2 regions of the Arthrobacter sp. 01T414 genome follow, and region 2 is predicted to be linked to the other one. Evidence: riboswitches for the same ligand, from Rfam matches in the RefSeq annotation. Region 2 holds a riboswitch; the other holds the start of a gene.

Region 1 (10,708 bases), on a different contig from region 2:
GGTCACGATCACCTCGTCGAGAGAGACGCGGTGGGAGCCGTCGCCCCACAGGGCCATCTTGGCGGCGTTGATCGCCTTGGCCGCCGCGATCGCGTTGCGTTCGATGCACGGGATCTGCACCAGACCGCCGATCGGGTCGCAGGTCAGGCCGAGGTTGTGTTCCATCGCGATTTCCGCTGCGTTTTCCACCTGCTGCGGAGTGCCGCCCATGACTTCGGCCAGGCCGGCGGCCGCCATCGACGACGCCGAACCCACCTCGCCCTGGCAGCCCACCTCGGCGCCGGAAATCGAAGCCTGTTCCTTGTAGAGGACCCCGATGGCTCCGGCGGCGAGCAGGAACTTGACCACGACGTCGTCGCGGTCCTCCTGGGTGGCCTTGTCCATGCCCGGGGCGAAGTGCAGCGCGTAGTAGAGGACGGCGGGGATGATCCCGGCGGCGCCGTTGGTCGGTGCGGTGACGACCCGGCCGCCCGAGGCGTTCTCCTCATTCACGGCCAGGGCGATCAGGTTGACCCATTCCTGCCAGTACTTCGGGTCCCGGTAGTCAGGGTCCTGGCCACGGTTTTCCTTCATCAGCCGTTCGTGCCAGTCCGGTGCACGACGGCGGACCTTGAGCCCGCCGGGCAGCAGGCCCTCGCGCTTGAGGCTGACCTCGACGCAGCCTTCCATGACGGAGTAGATGTGCAGGAGGCCCTCGCGGATTTCCGCTTCGGTGCGGGAGGCACGCTCGTTGACGAACATGATCTCGCCAATCGAGAGCCCCTTGGACTGGCAGCGTCCCAGCAGTTCCGCGGCGGTGCGGAACGGCAGCGGCAATTCCTTCTTGGACTCGGCCAGTTCCTTCAGCGCGGCGTCCTCCTCGCCCTCTCGGACGATGAAGCCGCCGCCGACGGAGAAGAAAGTGGCGCTGTGAACAACGGTTCCGTCGGCGTCGGAAACCGTGAACGTCATGCCGTTAGTGTGCCGGGGCAGGACGGTGAGCGGGCGCAGCACCATGTCCTTCACCCCGTACGGCAACTGTACGGATCCTGCCAGCTGGAGGGTTCCCGTCTCGGCAATGGCCGCCAGTCGATCCTCGACCTCGTCGGGGAGGATCTTCTCCGGGTGGTAGCCCTCGAGCCCCAGCAGGATCGCGGTCATGGTGCCGTGCCCGTGACCGGTCGCGGCCAATGAGCCGTACAGGTCCACCCGGAGCGCGGCGACCTTCTCCAGGTCCCCCGACGCCTTCAACTCCTCGGCAAAGACTGCGGCGGCCCGCATGGGCCCCACGGTGTGCGAACTTGAGGGCCCGATCCCAATAGAGAAAAGATCAAAGACGCCAACAGCCATGGCCGGGTTCCTAACTGGGGATAAATGTGGGGACGGAGCAGAAGGTGAGGTGCCCTCGCGGGGCCGGCGGAGCCGGGCTTTTCGAAAGCGTGCGTCAAAGCGAGGGCCCACGCCGTCCGGGTTCCCTGGCCGAGCTTGCGAGGCTAGGGGGACGGTGGGGAGAAGGAGCAGCACGCGTGAAAAGTCCGGTCCGCCGGTCCCGGAGCCAGCCCGGGTAGGGCCGGCCCCTGGACGGTCAGGCTAGGTTAGCAACCGAAGGGTAGAGCGGGTGGGCGGCGGCGAGGGCCTGGACCCGGGCGCGGAGCCCGGTCAGGTCCGCGCCGGCGTCCGCGGTCAGGGCCTCGGCGATGATGTCCGCGACCTCGGCGAACGCGGCCTCGCCGAACCCGCGGGTGGCCAGGGCCGGGGTGCCGATCCGCAGCCCGGAGGTCACCATCGGCGGGCGCGGGTCGAACGGGACGGCGTTGCGGTTGACCGTGATGTCGATCGCGGCGAGCCGGTCCTCGGCTTCCTGGCCGTTGAGCTCGCAGTCGCGCAGGTCCACCAGGACCAGGTGCACGTCGGTGCCGCCGGAGACCACGGTGATGCCCTTGGCCGTGACATCGGGCTGGACCAGGCGTTCGGCGAGGATCCGGGCGCCGGCCAGGACGCGTTCCTGGCGTTCCTTGAACTCGGGCGACGCGGCGATCTTGAACGCCACGGCCTTGCCCGCGATGACGTGCTCGAGCGGGCCGCCCTGCTGGCCCGGGAACACCGCGGAGTTGATCTTCTTGGCGATCTCGGCGTCGTTGGAGAGGATGATCCCGCCGCGCGGACCGGCCAGGGTCTTGTGCGTCGTGGACGTCGTGACGTGCGCGTGCGGCACCGGGGAGGGGTGCAGCCCGGCCGCGACGAGCCCGGCGAAGTGCGCCATGTCCACCATCAGGTACGCGCCGACCGAGTCGGCGATCCGGCGGAACTCCGCGAAGTCCAGCTGCCGGGCGTACGCGGACCAGCCGGCCACGATCAGCTGGGGCTTGTGTTCCTGGGCGAGGCGTTCGACCTCGGCCATGTCGATCCGGTGGTCATCCTCGCGGACCTGGTACGGGATGACATTGTAGAGCCGGCCGGAGAAGTTGATCTTCATCCCGTGCGTCAGGTGCCCGCCGTGGGCCAGGTTCAACCCCATGATCGTGTCGCCCGGACGGATCAGGGCGTGCATCACCGAGGCGTTCGCCTGCGCCCCGGAGTGCGGCTGGACGTTCGCGTACCCGGCGCCGAACAGGGCCTTGACCCGGTCGATCGCGAGCTGCTCGACGACGTCGACGTGCTCGCAGCCGCCGTAATAACGCTTGCCCGGGTAACCCTCGGCGTACTTGTTCGTCAACACCGAGCCCTGCGCCTGCATCACCGCCCGCGCCGTGTGGTTCTCCGAAGCGATCATCTCCAGCCCATCCCGCTGGCGGCCCAGCTCCGCGTCGATCCGCGCGGCGATCTCCGGATCCAGGGCCGCCAGCTCCGCGTCCAGCGACGGGGACACAACCTGCTCAAACACTGCTTCGGTGCCGGCGGCCACGGTCGAGCCGCTCACAGCTCGCCGCCGTTCTTGGAGGCGTAGTCCTGGGCGGAGAGCAGCGGACCCTCGGACTCCGCGGCCACCTTAAAGAGCCAGCCGGCACCGTACGGATCGCTGTTGATCAGCGCGGGATCGGACACGACCGCGTCGTTGATCTCCGTGACCTCGCCCGTCACCGGGGCGTAGAGATCCGAAACGGACTTCGTCGACTCAACCTCACCGCAGGTCTCACCCGCCGTTACCGACGAGCCCACCTCGGGCAGGTCAACGTAGACGATGTCGCCCAGCGCGTCCGTGGCGACCGCCGAGATGCCGATGGACACTACGTTCCCGGCCTCGCGGGCAACCCACTCGTGCTCGTCGGAGTACTGCAGTTCAGGGGCAACTTTTGCCATGTGTTTTTCCTAAGTCTTGGAGTGGTCGGTGGTGCTAAATCTATTGTGGCCGGTGCCTAGCGAACGTGGGTGGGCCGGGGTGCGCGGCCGGAGCCCGAATTCCTCCGCGTGCTCGCTCGTTCCTCGCTTAGACGCACGCTTCCGGAATCCGTTCCCCTGCCGCTATCGGCCGCTTCATATCCGCTGGCCAACAGTTTTCAAACAGCCCGCCCGCTCTCCGGAAAGAAACGCTGGCCGTTTAAATCTTCCAGGGCCGACCCGCGGTAGGCGGCACAGACCCCGCACCATTGGCTTTCGAAAGCGCTGGCTCCCGTTGGTGTTGAAGGTGAGCGGTCCCCGAGGGGCCGGCCGGGCTGGGTTTTCGAAAGCGTGCGTCTAAGCGAGTGGCCGCCGTCCGGGTTCCCTGACCGAGCTTGCGAGGTTAGGGGGACGGCGGGTCAAACGAGCGAGCACACGTGAAAACCCAGACGGCCGGTCCCGGAGCCGGGAACCAGCCCGCCTACTTTTGGCGCTTGTAGAAAGGCAGTGCGACAACTTCGAACGGCTCGCTCTTTCCGCGCAGGTCGATGTCCAGGGCCGTGCCGGGTTCGGTGAAGGCGACGTCGACGTAAGCCATGGCGACCGGGTAGCCCAGGGTGGGTGAGGGCTGGCCGGAGGTGACTTCGCCAACTGTGTTGCCGTCTTTGAGGACCGGGTAGTGGCCCCGGCCGGCCCGGCGGCCCAGACCCTTGAGCCCGACGAGCTTGCGGCCCGTCGTGGACCCGGCGCCGGCTTCCTTCTTGGCTGCCAGGGCGGCTTTGCCGACGAAGTCGCCTTCCTTGGACAGCGCGACGACGGGACCCAACCCGGCGGCGAACGGGTCGCCTTCGAGGGAGAGCTCGTTGCCGTAGAGCGGCATGCCGGCCTCGAGGCGGAGCGAGTCGCGGGAGGCCAAGCCTGCGGGCGTCAGCTCGCCTTCCTCAGCGATGGCGATGAGCGCCTGCCAGAGTGCGGCGGCGTCGTCGTTGGCGACAAAGATTTCGAAGCCGTCCTCGCCGGTGTAGCCGGTGCGGGCCAGCAGGAGGTTCTGGCTGCTGCCGCCGAACATGAACGGGACGTCGACGGCGGCGTAGTACTTCAGGCCGGTGACGAGCTCGTGCTGCGCGGCGGGGACCAGGCGGAGCAGGATGGCCTCCGCTTTCGGTCCCTGGACGGCGATCAGCGAGGTCTCGGCGGAGGCGTCCTGGACCTTGACATCGAAGTCTGCAGCGCGCTCGGCCAGGGCCGCGGCCACGACCTTGGCGTTGCCGGCGTTGGGGACCACCAGGAACTTGTCGGTGCCGTCGGCCGCGGCCGGGCGGCGGTAGGTGATGAGGTCATCGATGATGCCGCCGTCTTCGTTGCAGATCAGCGAATACTTGGCTTTGCCGACCGTCATCGCGGAAATCTTGCCGACCAGGGCGTAGTCCAGGAAGGCGGCGGCGTCCGGGCCGGTGACCCAGACTTCGCCCATGTGGGAGAGGTCGAACAGGCCCGCGGACTTGCGGACGGCGTGGTGTTCGGCAAGTTCGGAGCTGTACTTGAGCGGCATCTGCCAGCCGCCGAAGTCCGTGAAGGAGGCTCCAAGCTTCTTGTGCTCTTCGTAAAGTGCCGTGTAGTTCTCAGTCATCGTTGGCTGTCCTTAATTGGCAGAGTCTGCGGAGTCGTCGGAGTGATCTTCGAAGGCTTCGAGGGGAGGGCAGGAGCAGATCAGGTTCCGGTCACCGGCGGCGCCGTCGATCCGGCCGACCGGCGGGAAGTACTTGTCCTGCCGCAGGGTGTGGACCGGGAAGACGGCCTGTTCGCGCGGGTAGCTGCGCTCCCAGTCGGTGCTGACGACGGCGGCCGCGGTGTGCGGTGCGTTGCGCAGCGGGCTGTGCTCGACAGTGAAGTCGCCGTGGGCGACCTGGTCGATCTCCTTACGGATGGCGATCATCGCCGTGATGAACCGGTCGATCTCGCCCAGGTCCTCGGACTCGGTGGGCTCGACCATCAGGGTCCCGGCCACCGGGAATGCCAGGGTGGGGGCGTGGAATCCGTAGTCGATCAGGCGCTTGGCGACGTCCTCGGCCGTGACGCCGGTCTTGGCCGTGAGTTCGCGCAGGTCCAGGATGCACTCGTGGGCCACGAGGCCGCCCTCGCCGGTGTAGAGCACCGGGAAGTAGTCGTTGAGGCGGGCCGCGATGTAGTTCGCGGCGAGCAGGGCCGACTTGGTGGCTTCGGTCAGGCCCTGCCCGCCCATCAGCTTCACGTAGGCCCAGGAGATCGGCAGCACGCCGGCGGAGCCGTAGCGGGAGGCGGAGATCGGGGTGCCCTCGGCGCCGTTGGCCGGGTCTGCTGCGTTGCCGGGCATGAACGGGGCCAGGTGGGCCTTGGCCGCGACCGGGCCCACGCCGGGTCCGCCGCCGCCGTGCGGGATGCAGAAGGTTTTGTGCAGGTTCAGGTGCGAGACGTCGCCGCCGAACTGGCCGGGCTGGGCCAGTCCGACGAGGGCGTTGAGGTTGGCGCCGTCGATGTAGACCTGGCCGCCGGCTGCGTGGATGGCGTCGCAGACCTCGCGGACGTCGGCGTCGTACACGCCGTGCGTGGACGGGTAGGTGATCATGATCGCCGAAAGGGCGTCCTTGTGCTGTTCGATCTTGGCCTGTAGGTCCGCGTGGTCGATCGTGCCGTCCGAAGCGGTGGCCACGACGACGACCTTCATGCCGGCCAGCACCGCGGAGGCGGCGTTGGTGCCGTGCGCGGAGGCCGGGATCAGGCAGATGTTGCGCTGGTCATCTCCCCGGGAGAGGTGGTAACCGCGGATCGCGAGGAGCCCGGCGAGCTCACCCTGGGAGCCGGCGTTCGGCTGGATGGAGACCTGGTCGTAGCCGGTGATCTCGGTCAGCTGGGCTTCGAGGTCCTCGATCAGTTCCCGCCAGCCCGCCGTCTGCGAGTCCGGGGCAAAGGGGTGGATGGAAGCGAACTCCGGCCAGGAGATGGCCTCCATTTCGGCCGTGGCGTTCAGCTTCATGGTGCAGGACCCCAGCGGGATCATCGTCCGGTCCAGGGCCAGGTCCCGGTCCGAGAGGCGGCGGATGTAGCGCAGCAGCTGCGTCTCGGAGCGGTGCGTGTTGAACACCGGGTGCTGCAGGTAATCCGAGGTGCGTTCGACGGCGGAGTCCAGGGCGAAGCCTTCAGAAGTGTCGGCGACGGACGCGCCGAAGGCGGCGACGACGTCGGCGACGATGGCCGCCGTCGTGGCTTCATCGGCGGAGATGCCGACAGTGTCGGCGTCGATGGCGCGCAGGTTGATGCCCTTGGCGTCAGCGGCGGCGATGAATTCGGCGGCCTTGCCAGGGACGGACACGGTCACGGTGTCGAAGAACGAGGTGTGCTGCACGTCCAGTCCGGCGGCCTTGAGCGAGGCGGCAATGGTCCGGGCGTGGCCGTGAACGGTCTCCGCGATCGCCTTCAGCCCGTCCGGGCCGTGGTAGACGGCGTAGAACGAGGCGACGATGGCCAGCAGGGCCTGGGCGGTGCAGATGTTGGAGGTCGCCTTTTCACGGCGGATGTGCTGCTCGCGGGTCTGCAGCGCCAAGCGGTAGGCGGGGACGCCGGCGTTGTCCTTGGACACGCCCACGAGCCGACCGGGCATGGAGCGTTCCAGGCCCTTCTGGACGGCCATGTACGCGGCGTGCGGGCCGCCGAAGAAGAGCGGAACGCCGAAGCGCTGGGCGGAGCCGACAGCGATGTCGGCTCCCTGCTCACCGGGAGGGGTGATCAGGGTCAGGGACAGCAGGTCAGCCGCGACGGTGACGAGCGCGCCGCGCTCCTTCGCGTCCGCAATGACGGCCGAGTGGTCGAAAACGCGGCCGGAGGCACCGGGCTGCTGCAGCACGACGCCGTTGATGACGCCCTCGGGCAGGCCCTTGGACAGGTCCGCGACCTCGACCTCGAAGCCAAGGGCCTCGGCGCGGCCCTTGACGATCGCGATGGTCTGCGGGAGGCAGTCGGCGTCGAGGACGGTCTTCCCGTCGTGGGCCGTCTTGTTCTTGTTCGCCCGGCGCATCATCAGCACGGCCTCGGCGACGGCGGTGGCTTCATCCAGCAGCGAGGCGTTGGCGATCGGCAGGCCGACGAGGTCCTGGACCATGGTCTGGAAGTTCAGCAGGGCCTCCAGTCGGCCCTGCGAGATTTCCGGCTGGTAGGGGGTGTAGGCGGTGTACCAGGCCGGAGCTTCGAGGATGTTCCGGCGGATCACGGCGGGGGTGACGGTGTCGTAGTAGCCCTGGCCGATCATCTGAACGGCGGTCTTGTTCTTGGAGGCGATCCGGCGCAGTTCGGCGAGAACTTCCACTTCGCTCAGGGCGGCGCCGAGCGCCAGGTCGGAGTCCTGCCGGATGTCCTTCGGAACGGCGGTGTCCACCAGGGCGTCGACGGTGTCGTGGCCGACAGCCCTCAGCATGGTGTCGACGTCGGCCTGGCGGCGAGCGCCGATATGCCGGTCAACGAAGGACGTGGAGGCTGAGGTAACAGTCACAAGGAACTCCATAACTAAGGCGGCGCAGGGTACGCCACATTGATTCGGGTTCCTCCCCGCTCTGTATTGGACCTGAGAGTTTCCGCGCAGCCGCTTTCGCGAGGCTCCGCTTGCACCGTCGGTGAGCACAGCACGCCATGGGGCGCACTCGCTGCTTTCCAGAGTTGCCTTGCCGCGGCGGTACATGGGCCTGAGAGATTCCTGGGGAGGGTTTGCTCCTACGGCGCCTGCTTGTACCTACTTGCAGAACTCTCCCGCCGCAGATCAAAGGCATATTCAATTGCTCGTGACCGTAGTCACAGCCTCCATTGTCCTACGCCGGAGACGCGTCCGCAAACTCCGATCCCTCGGGCGCTCCCTCACCTCCGGCACGACTTACCCCAACGCTCCCTCACCTCCGGCACGACCCACCCCAACGCTCCCTCACATCCGGCGCGAATTTCCTGAACGCTCCCTCACCTCCGGCACGACTTACCCAACGCTCCCTCACGTGATGTGAGGGAGGGTTTCCCCGGAAGGGCACCAGACCTGAGGGAGCGTCCCCCGGAAGAGCACCGGACCTGAGGCAGCGTCCCCCGGGAGGGCACCACACCTGAGGGAGCGTCCCCCGGAAGAGCGCCAAACCCGAGGGAGCGTCCCCTCGGCTTGGGCCGGATCAGCCGCGGAGTCGTTCGACGGCGGCCAGCAGGCTTTCGACATCGCCGGCCACCTCGGCCGGCGCCTCGCCGGGCCCCCGCGCCAGCATGGCATTGAAGTACAGCCCGTCCCCCATGTAGAGCACGGGCTTGGCCATCGCGGGTCCCACGTCGGCGGCAAGGAGGGCCAGCCAGCTCGCCTGCACCCCGGCCATCCGCCGCAGGGTTTCAGCGTGGGCCACTTCGGCCAGGCGGGTGGCGGCGACAAAGACGCGGTCCAGCGGGGTGTCGGCCCACACCGAGGACCTGATGAAGTACGCGGCCGCTCCCTCCGGGGCTGCGGCCATGGCAGCCAGATCCTCGGCGAGGAGCCGGTCCAGGCGCTCCAGCAGCACCGAGATCATGGCTTCCTTGTTCGGGAAGTGGTACAGCAGTCCCCCCTTGGAAACGCCGGCCAGCTTGGCTACGGCGTCCAGCGTCGCAGCGCGCTCTCCCTCCGTAATGAGAAGGGATTCGAAGGCGTCAAGGACGGCTTCGCGGGCAACGGGTTTTCTGGCCATGGCTCCCATCATGCCTGCCTGAACAGCAATTTCTTAACTATACCGTCCAGACGGTACAGTTATTGTTTATGAGTACCGCGTCCCTGTCCGCCGCCACCCATGCCGCCCCGGCTCCCCGCGCACCCTGGCGCGATTGGCTGGCCTTGTCGCTGCTCATGTTCCCGGTTCTGCTCGTGGCCGTGGACAACACCGCACTGACCTTCGCGTTGCCGGCGATTGCCCGCAGCCTGGATGCCACCGGGGTGCAGCTGCTCTGGATCGTCGACGCATATCCGCTGGTGCTGGCCGGCTTGCTCGTGGCGATGGGCAGCCTGGGTGACAGGATCGGCCGGCGTCGGCTGCTGTTCATCGGCAGCTCCGGCTTCGCAGCGGTGTCCGCCGTGACTGCTTTTGCGCCCGGCGCGGAGTGGTTGATCGCGGGCCGGGCCGGGCTGGGCTTCTTCGGCGCGATGCTGATGCCGTCCACGCTGTCCCTGATCCGAAATATCTTCCCCGAGCCCAACCGGCGTCGGCTCGCGGTGGCAATCTGGGCCGCAGGCTTCTCCGGCGGCGCTGCGCTGGGCCCGATCTTCGGCGGCTGGCTCGTGGAACACCTCTGGTGGGGAGCGGTCCTGCTGGTCGCGGTGCCGATTATCCTGCCGCTGCTGGTCTTTGGCCGCGTACTGATCCCGGAATCACGGGACCCTAACCCCGGCCGGGTGGACGCCCCCAGCATCGTCCTGTCGCTGCTGGCCATGGTGCCAGCGGTCTACGGCATCAAGATGCTGGCTACCGACGGCGTTGCGCCGGAGCCGCTCGCGGCCCTCGGCGTCGGGCTGTTGATGGGCTACGCCTTCGTCCGACGCCAGCACCGGCTGGCGGCGCAGGACTCAGGCACTCCCCTGCTGGACCTGAGCCTGTTCGGCAATCCGGTCTTCAGCACCGCCATCACAGCCAACGTCCTGGCCCTGTTTTCCTACAACGGATTCATCCTGTTCCTCGCCCAGCACCTGCAACTCCTCGAGGGGCAGTCGCCCTCGGAGTCCGGCATGGCGATGGTCCCGGCCCTGGTCGCCACAGTGGTCGCGGGACTGCTCGTGGTCCCGCTGGTGCGCAAGGTCCGTCCGGGCTTCGTGGTGGCCGGCGGCCTGCTCCTGAGCGCCACGGGATACAGCCTGGTGGCTTTCGGGGACCACGGCACCGGGCCCGGCCTGCTGCTGGCCGCCTTGCTGGTGCTGTGCCTGGGCGTCGGCGCGGCCGAAACCATCTCCAACGACCTGATCCTGGGAGCGGCGCCGGCGGCGAAATCAGGCGCAGCGGCCGCCATCTCGGAAACCGGCTACGAGGTCGGCTCCCTGCTCGGCACCGCCATCCTCGGCTCCATCCTGACGGCGTCCTACCAGCGCAACCTGCACCTTCCCGCCGTCGCCGACGGGACGGTCCCGGCGGGGGCCGCTGCCCAGGCCGGCGAGACCCTCGCCGGGGCCGCGGAACTGGCACACACCCTCCCCGCGCCGCTGGCGGAATCTGTGATGGCCGCCGCCCGGGCCGCCTTCGATTCGGGCGTCCACATCACGGCAGCCATCGCGCTGGTGCTGATGTCCGGCGCCGCGGTGCTGGCCGCCGTCGTGCTGCGCAAGGTGCCGACGGCGGCCTAACAGCCGGCGCAGGGCCGCCGCGGCGGGGGGCAAGGTCTGTCAAGGGTTAAGAGCGAG
Region 2 (10,708 bases):
GAGGCTGCCCACCGGTTCGATCAGCTCCGGGGAATCATTCTTCACGTTCCCGACGGCGGTGCCGACGGCGTCGATCCGCCAGCCCTCCGCGACGTCGTGCGCGCCGGCCCGGACCAGCCCCACGAGGGCGGCTGCGTCGTCGGCGTGCGGGTCCAGCCAGGCCTCCATCGTCCGGCGGTCCATCGGCAGCGGGACCCGGTCGTGCAGCGCCGTCAATTCCGCGAGCATGCCGCCCGCGTAACCCTCCGGCGGAGAATCCGTGGTCAGGATCGAGGTCGAGAGCAACCAGCGCTCCGGATCCCCCTCGGCCTTCGTCGGGTCCTTCCACCATTCATAGAGTCCCGCAAAAACTACCGGGCTGCCGTCCTTCGGGTGGACGTAGTAGGGCTGCTTGGCCTTGCCCTCGTCCTTCCACTCGTAATAGCCATCTGCCGGAACGGCACAGCGCCGGGTGCGGGTGGCCTTGCGGAACGCCGGCTTCTCCAAAACGCTCTCGCTGCGCGCGTTGATCATCTTCGAGCCGATGCCGGGGTCTTTGGCCCAGGACGGCACGAGTCCCCAGCGGGCCATGTGCAGCTGCCGCACCGGCTTTGGCGCGGCCCCGTCCTCGACGAGCCGCTCCAGCAGGATCGGCACGTCCGCGGTCGGCGCCACGTTCCACGAGGGCGGAATCACGATCTCTTCTTCCAGTTCGGCGTCGAATTCGGCGAGCAGGTCCCCGACGGCCCGGGCCATCACGTAGCGTCCACACACGGCACCAGCATGCCACCGCGGGCCGCCTACCGGGAATAGATCCAGGGAATAGCGCACTTCGGGTTACGGTTATTGGTAGTGACGTACGACTTTTGTCGGCAACCGGCGCTGCCACGCAGTACCTGCAACCAGCGCCGCCAACCCAGCTTTGAGGAGAACTTCGTGGACTTCATCCCCGATTCCGGCACCATCACCATGTTTTCGACCACCTGGTGCGGCTACTGCAACCGGCTGAAGAAGCAGCTGGACGCGCAGGGCATCGGGTACACCGAGATCAACATCGAGGAAGTCGAAGGCACCGCCGAACTCGTCGAGCAGCTCAACGGAGGCAACCGCACGGTCCCCACCGTGCTCTTCCCGGACGGCACCGCCGCCACCAACCCGTCCGCGGCCGAGGTCAAGAGCCGCCTCGCGGCCTAGGCCCCACTTTTTAGCGATATGTAGCGCTCACGACACGGCGCGGCCCCCTCAGGGCCGCGCCGTGTCCAGTTGTGCGACAGAGTAGTAAGACAGAGTTTCACGGCAACATCAGCGACACGAGCAAAGGAGCCAGCCCATGGTCCACGAAGTCAAAGGCGCAGTCGTCCGTTCCAAGAACGCACCCGTCACCCTGGAAACCATCCTGGTCCCGGATCCCGGACCCGGCGAAGCCCTGGTGGACATCCTCACCTGCGGCGTCTGCCACACCGACCTGCACTACAAGCAGGGCGCCATCAACGACGATTTCCCGTTCCTGCTCGGCCACGAGGCAACGGGCGTGGTGAACGCGGTCGGCCCCGACGTCACCGAGGTGGCCCCCGGCGACCGGGTGGTGCTGAACTGGCGCGCGGTCTGCGGCGAGTGCCGCGCCTGCCGCCGCGGCGAGCCGCAGTACTGCTTCAACACACACAACGCCACGCAGAAGATGACGCTGGCGGACGGCACCGAGCTCACCGCCGCGCTGGGCATCGGCGCCTTCGCCGAGAAGACCCTGGTCGCCGCCGGCCAGTGCACCAAGGTGGACCCCGACGCCGACCCCGCCGCGATCGGCCTGCTCGGCTGCGGCGTCATGGCCGGCCTCGGAGCCGCGATCAACACCGGTGACGTCCAGCGCGGCGATTCCGTCGCCGTGATCGGTTGCGGCGGCGTGGGCGTAGCGGCCGTGGCCGGTGCCGCGCTCGCCGGCGCCACCACCGTGATCGCGGTGGACGTCGACGCCAAGAAGCTCGAACTCGCCAAGGAACTCGGCGCCACCCACACCGTGGACTCCTCCGCCGTCGACCCGGTGGAGGCGATCCGCGAACTGACCGGCGGCTTCGGCGCCGACGTCGTGATCGATGCCGTGGGACGGCCGGAGACATACAAGCAGGCCTTCTACGCCCGCGACCTCGCCGGAACAGTGGTTCTGGTCGGCGTCCCCAGCCCGGAGATGACCCTGGAGCTGCCGCTGCTGGACGTCTTTGGCCGCGGCGGCTCGCTGAAGTCCTCCTGGTACGGCGACTGCCTGCCCTCCCGCGACTTCCCCATGCTGATCGACCTCTACCGGCAGGGCCGGCTGGATCTGGACGCCTTCGTCACGGAGCGGATCACGATCGAGCAGATCGAGGAAGCGTTCGAGAAGATGCACTCCGGGTCCGTGCTCCGCTCGGTGGTTGAGCTGTGAGCGGCGGTTCCGGTAACGGCCTCAGGATCGACCAGCTCGTCACTTCGGGCACGTTCTCGCTGGACGGCGGCACGTGGGACGTCGACAACAACGTCTGGATCGTCGGAGACGAGCAGGAATGCGTCGTGATCGATCCGGCCCACGACGCCGACGCCATCGCGTCCGCCGTCGCCGGGCGCACTGTTAAGGCCATCCTGCTCACCCACGGCCACGACGACCACATCGCCGCCGTGGGCGCGTTCCGCGGCCTGGTCAACGCACCGGTCTACCTGCACCGGGACGACTGGATGCTCTGGGACCGGGTCTTCCCGGGAACCAAGCCGGACCACGGCATCGACGACGGCGAGACCTTCGACGTCGCCGGCGCCCGACTGGTGGCGCTGCACACGCCGGGCCACTCCCCCGGCTCCGTGAGCTTCCGGCTGGAGAGCGAAGGCACGGTCTTCACCGGCGACACCCTGTTCCAGGGCGGTCCCGGAGCCACCGGCCGGTCCTTTAGCGATTTCCCCACCATCATCGAATCCATCAAGTCCCGGCTCCTGGCCCTGCCGGCGGACACCGTGGTGCGGACCGGGCACGGAGCTTCGACAACGGTCGGCGCCGAGGCGCCGCAGCTTGAGGAATGGATCGCGCGCGGCCACTAAGCGGCTACTTCCACAGTGCGGCCACTAAGCGGCTGGCACTGCCGGGGCCCCGTCAGGATTCAGGGCGGGGCCCCTGCTGTGCCCGGGATTATCGGCCGCCCTTAACCGCCTCGGCTCAGGGGACAGCCACGCTTTCGGCCCTGCGGGCGGCCAGGTACGGTTCCAGATTGTTGAAGGTGTACAGGTGCACGCCGGCCAGGGAGGGCTGGACGGCCGACAACTCGGATACGAGCCGTTGCGGCGAATAGTTGCCGCCGTCCATGAGCCGCCGGGCCAGCGGACCCTTGCGGCCGATGAACCGGAGCGAGGGTCCCACGCCGATCTTGGTGGCCAGCGAGATGAGCTTGGTCCGCGGCACCGACCCGGCGACGCCGGCCCACACCGGCAGGGCGACGCCTTCACGGCGCAGCAGCTCCACGTACCAGCTGATCCGGGCGGCGGAGAAGCACATCTGCGTGACCACGCTGGTGGCAAGGTGCTGCTTCTCCAGCAGGGCGTCGAGCATGCGCAGCTGGCTCTGCTGCGGATGCCCCTCGGGGTAGCCGGCGACGCCCACGGCCACGCTCCCGCCGGAGAGCTGGGCGATGTCTTCCAACAGCCGGGCGCTGCTCAGGTAGGGGCCCGCTGCCTGCGCCGCGTCCCCGCCGACGGCGAAGACCTCGTTGATTCCGGCAGCACCGCAATCCTTAAGGATGCCGGCGAGCTGGGTGCGGCTCTCGAGGCTGCGGGCGGCGAGGTGCGGCACCACGTCATAACCCAGGAGCCGAAGCTGGACAGCTGCCCGCATAGTGGGGTTGACCCCGTGGTGCGGCAGGCAGGTGACCGTGAGCGCGGAGCCCGGCGGCAGGCTTGACTGGACCCTGGCGACGATGCCGTCGGTGGGCACGATTTCCAGCCGGGTCGGAAGCGCAGGGGCACCGGCCGCGGGCCGGGATTTCGAAGACGTGGATGAAAGAGACTGAACCGTCACGTGGAACTCCAAGGAATGGCCGGCGCGACGCGCCGGAAGGGACAGGCCTGAGCGGTGGGATCCGGGGACCGGACCAGGTTCGTCATGCGAAGCCACCCGGACGTCGGGTGGCTTCGCATGACCGGGCGGGAGGCCGTCAGCGAAGGATGACGGTCCGGTTGCCGGAGAGAATGATGCGGCCTTCGGAATGCCAGCGGACGGCGTTCGTCAGGGCCTTGCATTCGGCGTCGCGGCCCACCGCCACTAGGTCAGCGGGCGCGTAGGTGTGGTCCACTTCGATGACCTGCTGCGCGATGATCGGCCCCTCATCCAGCTCCGAATTAACGTAGTGGGCGGTGGCCCCAACGGTCTTGACCCCCCGTTCGTACGCCTGGTGGTAGGGCTTGGCTCCCTTGAAACTCGGCAGGAAGGAATGGTGGATGTTGATTGCCCTGCCGGCGAGCCGGGCCGTGAGGTTGTCGCTCAGGACCTGCATGTAGCGGGCAAGGACAACCAGCTCCACATCGTAGGCATCCACCAGGGAGAGCAGCGTTGCCTCGGCCTCCGGCTTCGTCGCCTGGGTCACTGGCACATGGTGGAAGGGGATCCCATGCCAGGTGACCAGGTCCTCGTGGTCCCGGTGGTTGGACACCACCGCCACTATCTCGACCGGCAGTTCCCCGATGCGGGCGCGGAAGAGCAGGTCGTTGAGGCAGTGGCCGTATTTGGAGACCATGACGAGGATTCGCTGTTTCCGGCCGTGCCGCTCCAGGCGCCAGTTCATCGTCCATTCCGCGGCCACCGGCGTGAAGTCGCGCCGGAGTTCTTCGACGTCGGCGAAGCTGCCGGTCGAGACGAAATGCACCCTCATGAAGAAGTGCTGTTCCTGCCGGTCTCCGAACTGCTTGATGTCGACGATGTTGCAGCCGTGGTCCAGGAGGAATTTGGACACGGAGTGAATGATCCCCGGCGATTCCGCGCAGTCGAGGGTGAGGACAAACTCCGTACTCGATCCCTCCAGCTGTTCGGGGGCCGGGACGTTGGATGGCGTGCCTGTTCCGGTGCTCACTTGCCGTCCACCGCCCGGAGCTCGGCTGCGACATCCTGTTCGGACTGCAGCTCTGCCTTGAACGCCTCGTAGCGGGCCAGGTGGACGGGCCTGCGGCGCAGCACGAACCATGCGGCGCCGAGCACGAGGAACCACACCGGAGTCACCAGCAGCGCCGCCAGCGTGTCGGGCTGGGTGGTCAGGGTCCAGAGCACGAAGGCGAAGAAGGCGAAGACAACCCAGACCATGGGAACGCCGCCGGGCATTTTGAACTTGGATGAGTCATGCAAACCGGGACGGCGACGGCGGAACGCTACGTAGCTGGCGAGGATGATCGACCAGACAAAGATGAAGCAGACCGCGGAAACGGTGGTGACCATTTCAAAGGCCTTGCCGATGTTCTCCCCCGCGTACATGAGCACGACGCCGGCCAGCAGCAGCACGCAGGACAGGAAGAGTGCGTTCTGCGGAACCTTGCGGCGGGACAGGTCGCCGAAGCGTGCCGGCGCGTCACCTTCCTGGGCCAGGCCGTAGACCATGCGCGAGGTGGAGTAGATGCCGGAGTTGGCCGAGGACATCGCCGAGCTGAGGACCACCAGGTTGACGACCGTGGCGGCCGCGCCGAGGCCGGCCAGGGAGAACATGGCGATGAATGGGCTGTGTCCGGCGGCGAACTGGGTCCACGGGATGACGGACATCAGGATGATGAGGGCGCCGACGTAGAAGAGGAGGACGCGCACCGGGATGGAGTTGATGGCGCGGGGCAGGTTCTTCTCCGGGTCCTTGGCCTCTGCCGCCGTCGTGCCCACCAGTTCGATGCCCACGAAAGCGAACACGGCGATCTGGAATCCGGCCACGAAGCCCATGAACTCATTCGGGAAGAAGCCGCCATGGCTCCAGAGGTTGCTGAAGGTTGCCGGTCCGGCCTCGGAGCTGAATCCGCTGAAGATCATGAACAGGCCCACGACGATCAGCGCAGCGATGGCGATGATCTTGATGAGGGCGAACCAGAACTCGGTCTCACCGAACGCCTTCACCGTTGTCAGGTTCAACAGCAGCAGGATCGCAATGGTGACCAGCCCCGGGATCCAGAGGGGCAGTCCCGGCCAGAGTTCCTGGGAGTACCCGGCGATGGCAATGACGTCTGCAATGCCGGTGATCACCCAGCAGAACCAGTAAGTCCACCCGGTGAAGAACCCGGCCCAGGGACCCAATAGATCTGCCGCGAAATCGCTGAACGACTTGTAGTGCAGGTTGGACAGGAGCAGCTCGCCCATGGCCCGCATGACGAAAAACAGCATGAAGCCGATAATCATGTAAACGAAGATCACCGACGGGCCGGCCGCCGAGATGGTCTTGCCCGAGCCCATGAACAGGCCGGTGCCGATGGCGCCGCCGATCGCGATGAGCTGGATGTGCCGGTTGCTGAGCTGCCGCTCAAGGTGCGGGGCTTCGACTGCGGTAGTGGGTGGTCGCTGAATCGTCATGAGGAACTCCATCGTTCAAGTGGCATCGGTGCCACGATGATTCGGGTTCCTCCCCGCTCTGTCTTGGACCTGAGAGTTTCCGCGTTTCCTGCCCCCGCAGGAACCGCTTGCACCTTCGGTGAGCCGGACGCCGTCCGGCTGCTTTCCAGAGTCGCCTCGCCGCGGCGGTACATGGGCCTGAGAGATTCCTGGGGAGGATTTGCTCCTACGGCGCCTGCTGAATGTACCGGCAGGACTCTCCCGCCGCAGATCGTAAGCATGTTGATTTTGTTGTGGTGCGGAAGGCGCAGTGGCGGGGAGATCAACCCCGCTCCACCACCGGCCGCAACCGAATTCCGCGCCTCCGGGAATCCCCGGATCCGCAGAAATACTGGCCATCTGTTCCGTCCGGAACATTGCTTGGCCGATCCAGTGTGGGATGGATCACGCTGGAAAGTCAACCCCGTCGAATTGTTTCGTCGCACGGCGCCGCCGTGTTGCCGGGTGCSGGGATTGCGTGTAGCGTGTGAGCCGAATCACCACATTCGAATACGCCTTTCGAGCCGTGGCGGGAGAGTCCTCCCCGTCATCACCGGGCAGGCGCCGTAGGAGCAAATCCTCCCCAGGAATCTCTCAGGCCCCCGTACCGCCGCGGCGAGGCAACTCTGGAAAGCAGTCAGGCACGTTCCTGGCTCACCGACGGTGCAAGCGGACAAAGGTCTGCGGAATCTCTCAGGTCCAATACAGAGCGGGGAGGAACCCGGTCCCCTCCGGCGCGTTGCGTCGGCCAAACCTTGGAGTTCCTCTTGACGGTTCAATCTCTTCCATCCAATTTCGCCGATCGCCATATCGGCGCACGCCGCCAGGCCGACGTCGACACCATGCTGAAGGCTGTCGGCTACGACAGCGTTGACGGCCTGGTTGATACCGCCGTTCCCGATTCCATCCGCCAGGATGTTCCCCTGCGATTGACCGATGCCCTCAGCGAGGTGGAGGTCCTGGCCGAGCTGCGCAGGATCGCCTCCAGGAACAAGACGGCCGTGCAGATGATCGGGCAGGGCTACTACGACACCGTGACCCCCGCCGTGATTCGCCGGAACATCCTCGAAGCTCCGGCCTGGTACACCGCGTACACGCCCTACCAGCCGGAAATCTCGCAGGGCCGGCTGGAGGCGCTGTTGAACTTCCAGACCATGGTCCAGGACCTCGTCGGCCTGCCGATCGCCAACGCCTCGCTGCTGGACGAAGCCACCGCCGTCGCCGAGGCCGTGCTGCTGATGCGCCGGGCCAATAAGGACAAGGCGGCCAGCGGCGGCAAGACCGTCCTCGACGCCGACTGCCTCCCGCAGACCATCGCGATCGTCAGGGGCCGCGCCGAGGCCCTTGGCTTTGAGGTCGAGGTCGCTGACCTGTCCAAGGGCCTGCCCGACGGCGACATCAACGGCATCGTGCTGCAGCAGCCCGGCGTTTCCGGCCGCGTCTGGGACCAGTCCACGGTCATTGCGGACGCGAAGGAGCGCGGCGCACTCGTCACCGTCGCCGCTGACCTGCTGTCCCTGACCCTGATCACCCCTCCCGGTGAGCAGGGCGCCGACATCGCCGTCGGCTCCACCCAGCGCTTCGGCGTGCCGCTGTTCTTCGGCGGCCCGCACGCCGCGTACATGGCCGTCCGGGCCGGGATGGAACGCACCCTGCCGGGCCGCCTCGTGGGCGTGTCCAAGGACAACGCCGGCGCCCCCGCCTACCGGCTGGCGCTGCAGACCCGCGAGCAGCACATCCGCCGCGAGAAGGCCACGTCCAACATCTGCACCGCCCAGGCGCTGCTGGCCATCGTCGCCTCGTTCTACGCCGTCTACCACGGCCCGGACGGACTGAAAGCGATCGCCGACAACGTCCACAACAACGCCCGGGTTCTCGCCACCGCACTGGAAACGGCGGGCCGCGAACTGCTCAGCGGGTCCTTCTTCGACACCCTGACCGTCCGCGTCCCCGGCAAAGCCCGCAAGGTCATCACCGCCGCGGAAGCCCGCGGCATCAACCTGCGCTTCATCGACCCGGACACAGTTGGCGTGTCGGTCGATGAGACCACGACGCCGGAAGTCCTCTCCGCGGTGGCCGTGGCCTTCGGTGCCGGCCCGGTGAGAGAAGCGAACGGCTTTGAGCTGCCGGAAGCGGTGCTGCGCACCTCGGATTACCTGCAGCACCCGGTGTTCAACACGCACCGCTCCGAGACCCAGCTGCTGCGCTACATCCGCCGCCTCTCGGACCGCGACCTGGCCCTGGACCGAACCATGATCCCACTGGGTTCGTGCACCATGAAGCTGAACGCCACGGCCGAAATGGAAGCCATCTCCTGGCCGGAATTCGCCTCCATCCACCCCTTCGCACCCGAATCCCAGACGGCGGGCTGGCGCGAACTGATCGAGGACCTCGAAGCCCAGCTGACCGAGATCACCGGCTACGACCAGGTCTCCATCCAGCCCAACGCCGGCTCCCAGGGTGAGCTCGCCGGGCTGCTCGCGATCCGCGGCTACCACCTCTCCCGGGGTGATGACCAGCGCAATATCTGCCTGATCCCGGCCTCCGCGCACGGCACCAACGCCGCGTCCGCGGTGCTGGCCGGCATGAAGGTCGTCGTCGTGGCCACCGCCTCGGACGGCACGATCGACCATGCCGACCTGCAGGCCAAGATCGAACAGCACAAGGATGCCCTCTCGGCGATCATGATCACCTACCCGTCCACGCACGGGGTGTACGACGCCGATGTCCGTGAGGTTTGCGACGCTGTCCATGCAGCCGGCGGCCAGGTGTACGTTGACGGTGCCAACCTGAACGCCCTCGTCGGCCTGGCCCAGCCCGGCCAGTTCGGCGGTGACGTCTCGCACCTGAACCTGCACAAGACCTTCTGCATCCCGCACGGCGGCGGCGGACCCGGCGTCGGACCGGTCGCGGCCAAGGCCCACCTGGCCCCGTTCATGCCCGGCAACGCGGCAGATCCGGCCAACGGCGCCGAGGGCACCCCGATCTCTGCCTCCCGCTACGGCTCGGCCGGCGTGCTGCCGATCTCCTGGGCTTACGTGAAGCTGATGGGCGGACAGGGCCTGACCGAGGCCACCAAGTCCGCGCTGCTCGCCGCGAACTATGTTGCCTCGAGGCTCAATGAGTTCTTCCCGGTGCTCTACACCGGCGAGGGCGGCCTCGTCGCGCACGAGTGCATCCTGGACCTGCGCGAACTCACGGCCAAGACCGGCGTGACGGCCGAGGACGTCGCCAAGCGCCTGATCGACTACGGATTCCACGCCCCGACGCTGGCGTTCCCGGTTGCCGGGACCCTGATGGTCGAGCCCACCGAGTCCGAGGACCTGGGCGAGATCGACCGGTTCATCGACGCGATGATCGCCATCCACGCCGAAATCGAACAGCTTGCGGCCGGCGACTTCACCTTGGCGGACTCCCCGCTGCGCAACGCACCGCACACTGCGGCCGCCGTCGTTTCCTCCGATTGGGACCGTGCGTACCCGCGCGAACAGGCCGCTTTCCCGGTCCACACCCTCAAGCAGGACAAGTACTTTCCGCCGGTCGGCCGGATCGACGGCGCCGCCGGTGACCGCAACCTGGTCTGCTCCTGCCCCCCGATCGAAGACTTCGAGAACTAAGGACTGACAATGACTGAGAATTACACCGCGCTCTACGAAGAGCATAAGAAGGCCGGTGCGTCTTTCACCGATTTCGGTGGCTGGCAGATGCCGCTCAAATATAGTTCCGAGCTGGCCGAACACCACGCCGTCCGCAACGCCGCGGGCCTGTTCGACCTCTCGCACATGGGCGAAGTCTGGGTCACCGGCCCGGACGCCGCCGCCTTCCTCGACTACGCCCTGGCCGGCAAGCTCTCGGCAGTCGCCGTCGGCAAGGCGAAGTACTCGCTGATCTGCCAGGAGGACGGCGGCATCATCGACGACCTGATCTCCTACCGCCGCGGCGACGAGCAGTACCTGGTGGTCCCCAACGCCGGCAACGCCAAGGTCGTGGCCGCGGCCCTGGCCGATCGCGCCGGTTCTGCCCAGGAAGGCGGTTTCGACGTCACCGTCGAGGACGTCTCGGACGAGACCTCGCTGATCGCCGTCCAGGGGCCGAACGCGGAAGCCATCCTGCTGGCCCTCGTCCCGGCCGCGCAGCACAGCCTGGTCACGGAACTGAAGTACTACG

The links. Region 2 has a riboswitch for glycine ahead of gcvP (aminomethyl-transferring glycine dehydrogenase). Riboswitches for the same ligand answer to the same signal wherever they lie in the genome.
Region 1: another riboswitch for glycine. It lies ahead of gcvP (aminomethyl-transferring glycine dehydrogenase); the one in region 2 lies ahead of gcvP (aminomethyl-transferring glycine dehydrogenase).

What each region holds. Positions count from the first base shown of each region.
Region 1 covers NZ_JBFTQK010000006.1:114,144-124,851, forward strand. The annotation lists gene AC1DK9_RS14070 (L-serine ammonia-lyase) at 1-1,329, opposite strand, end outside; gene glyA (serine hydroxymethyltransferase) at 1,565-2,899, opposite strand; gene gcvH (glycine cleavage system protein GcvH) at 2,896-3,279, opposite strand; gene gcvT (glycine cleavage system aminomethyltransferase GcvT) at 3,779-4,927, opposite strand; gene gcvP (aminomethyl-transferring glycine dehydrogenase) at 4,940-7,831, opposite strand; glycine riboswitch at 7,871-7,986, opposite strand; glycine riboswitch at 7,988-8,086, opposite strand; gene AC1DK9_RS14095 (TetR/AcrR family transcriptional regulator) at 8,475-9,014, opposite strand; gene AC1DK9_RS14100 (MFS transporter) at 9,083-10,651, shown strand.
Region 2 covers NZ_JBFTQK010000002.1:108,011-118,718, reverse strand. The annotation lists gene AC1DK9_RS06035 (SOS response-associated peptidase) at 1-753, opposite strand, end outside; gene AC1DK9_RS06030 (mycoredoxin) at 916-1,173, shown strand; gene AC1DK9_RS06025 (S-(hydroxymethyl)mycothiol dehydrogenase) at 1,310-2,395, shown strand; gene AC1DK9_RS06020 (MBL fold metallo-hydrolase) at 2,392-3,039, shown strand; gene AC1DK9_RS06015 (methylenetetrahydrofolate reductase) at 3,155-4,009, opposite strand; gene purU (formyltetrahydrofolate deformylase) at 4,146-5,009, opposite strand; gene AC1DK9_RS06005 (amino acid permease) at 5,054-6,523, opposite strand; glycine riboswitch at 6,679-6,776, opposite strand; glycine riboswitch at 7,062-7,161, shown strand; gene gcvP (aminomethyl-transferring glycine dehydrogenase) at 7,297-10,158, shown strand; gene gcvT (glycine cleavage system aminomethyltransferase GcvT) at 10,168-10,708, shown strand, end outside.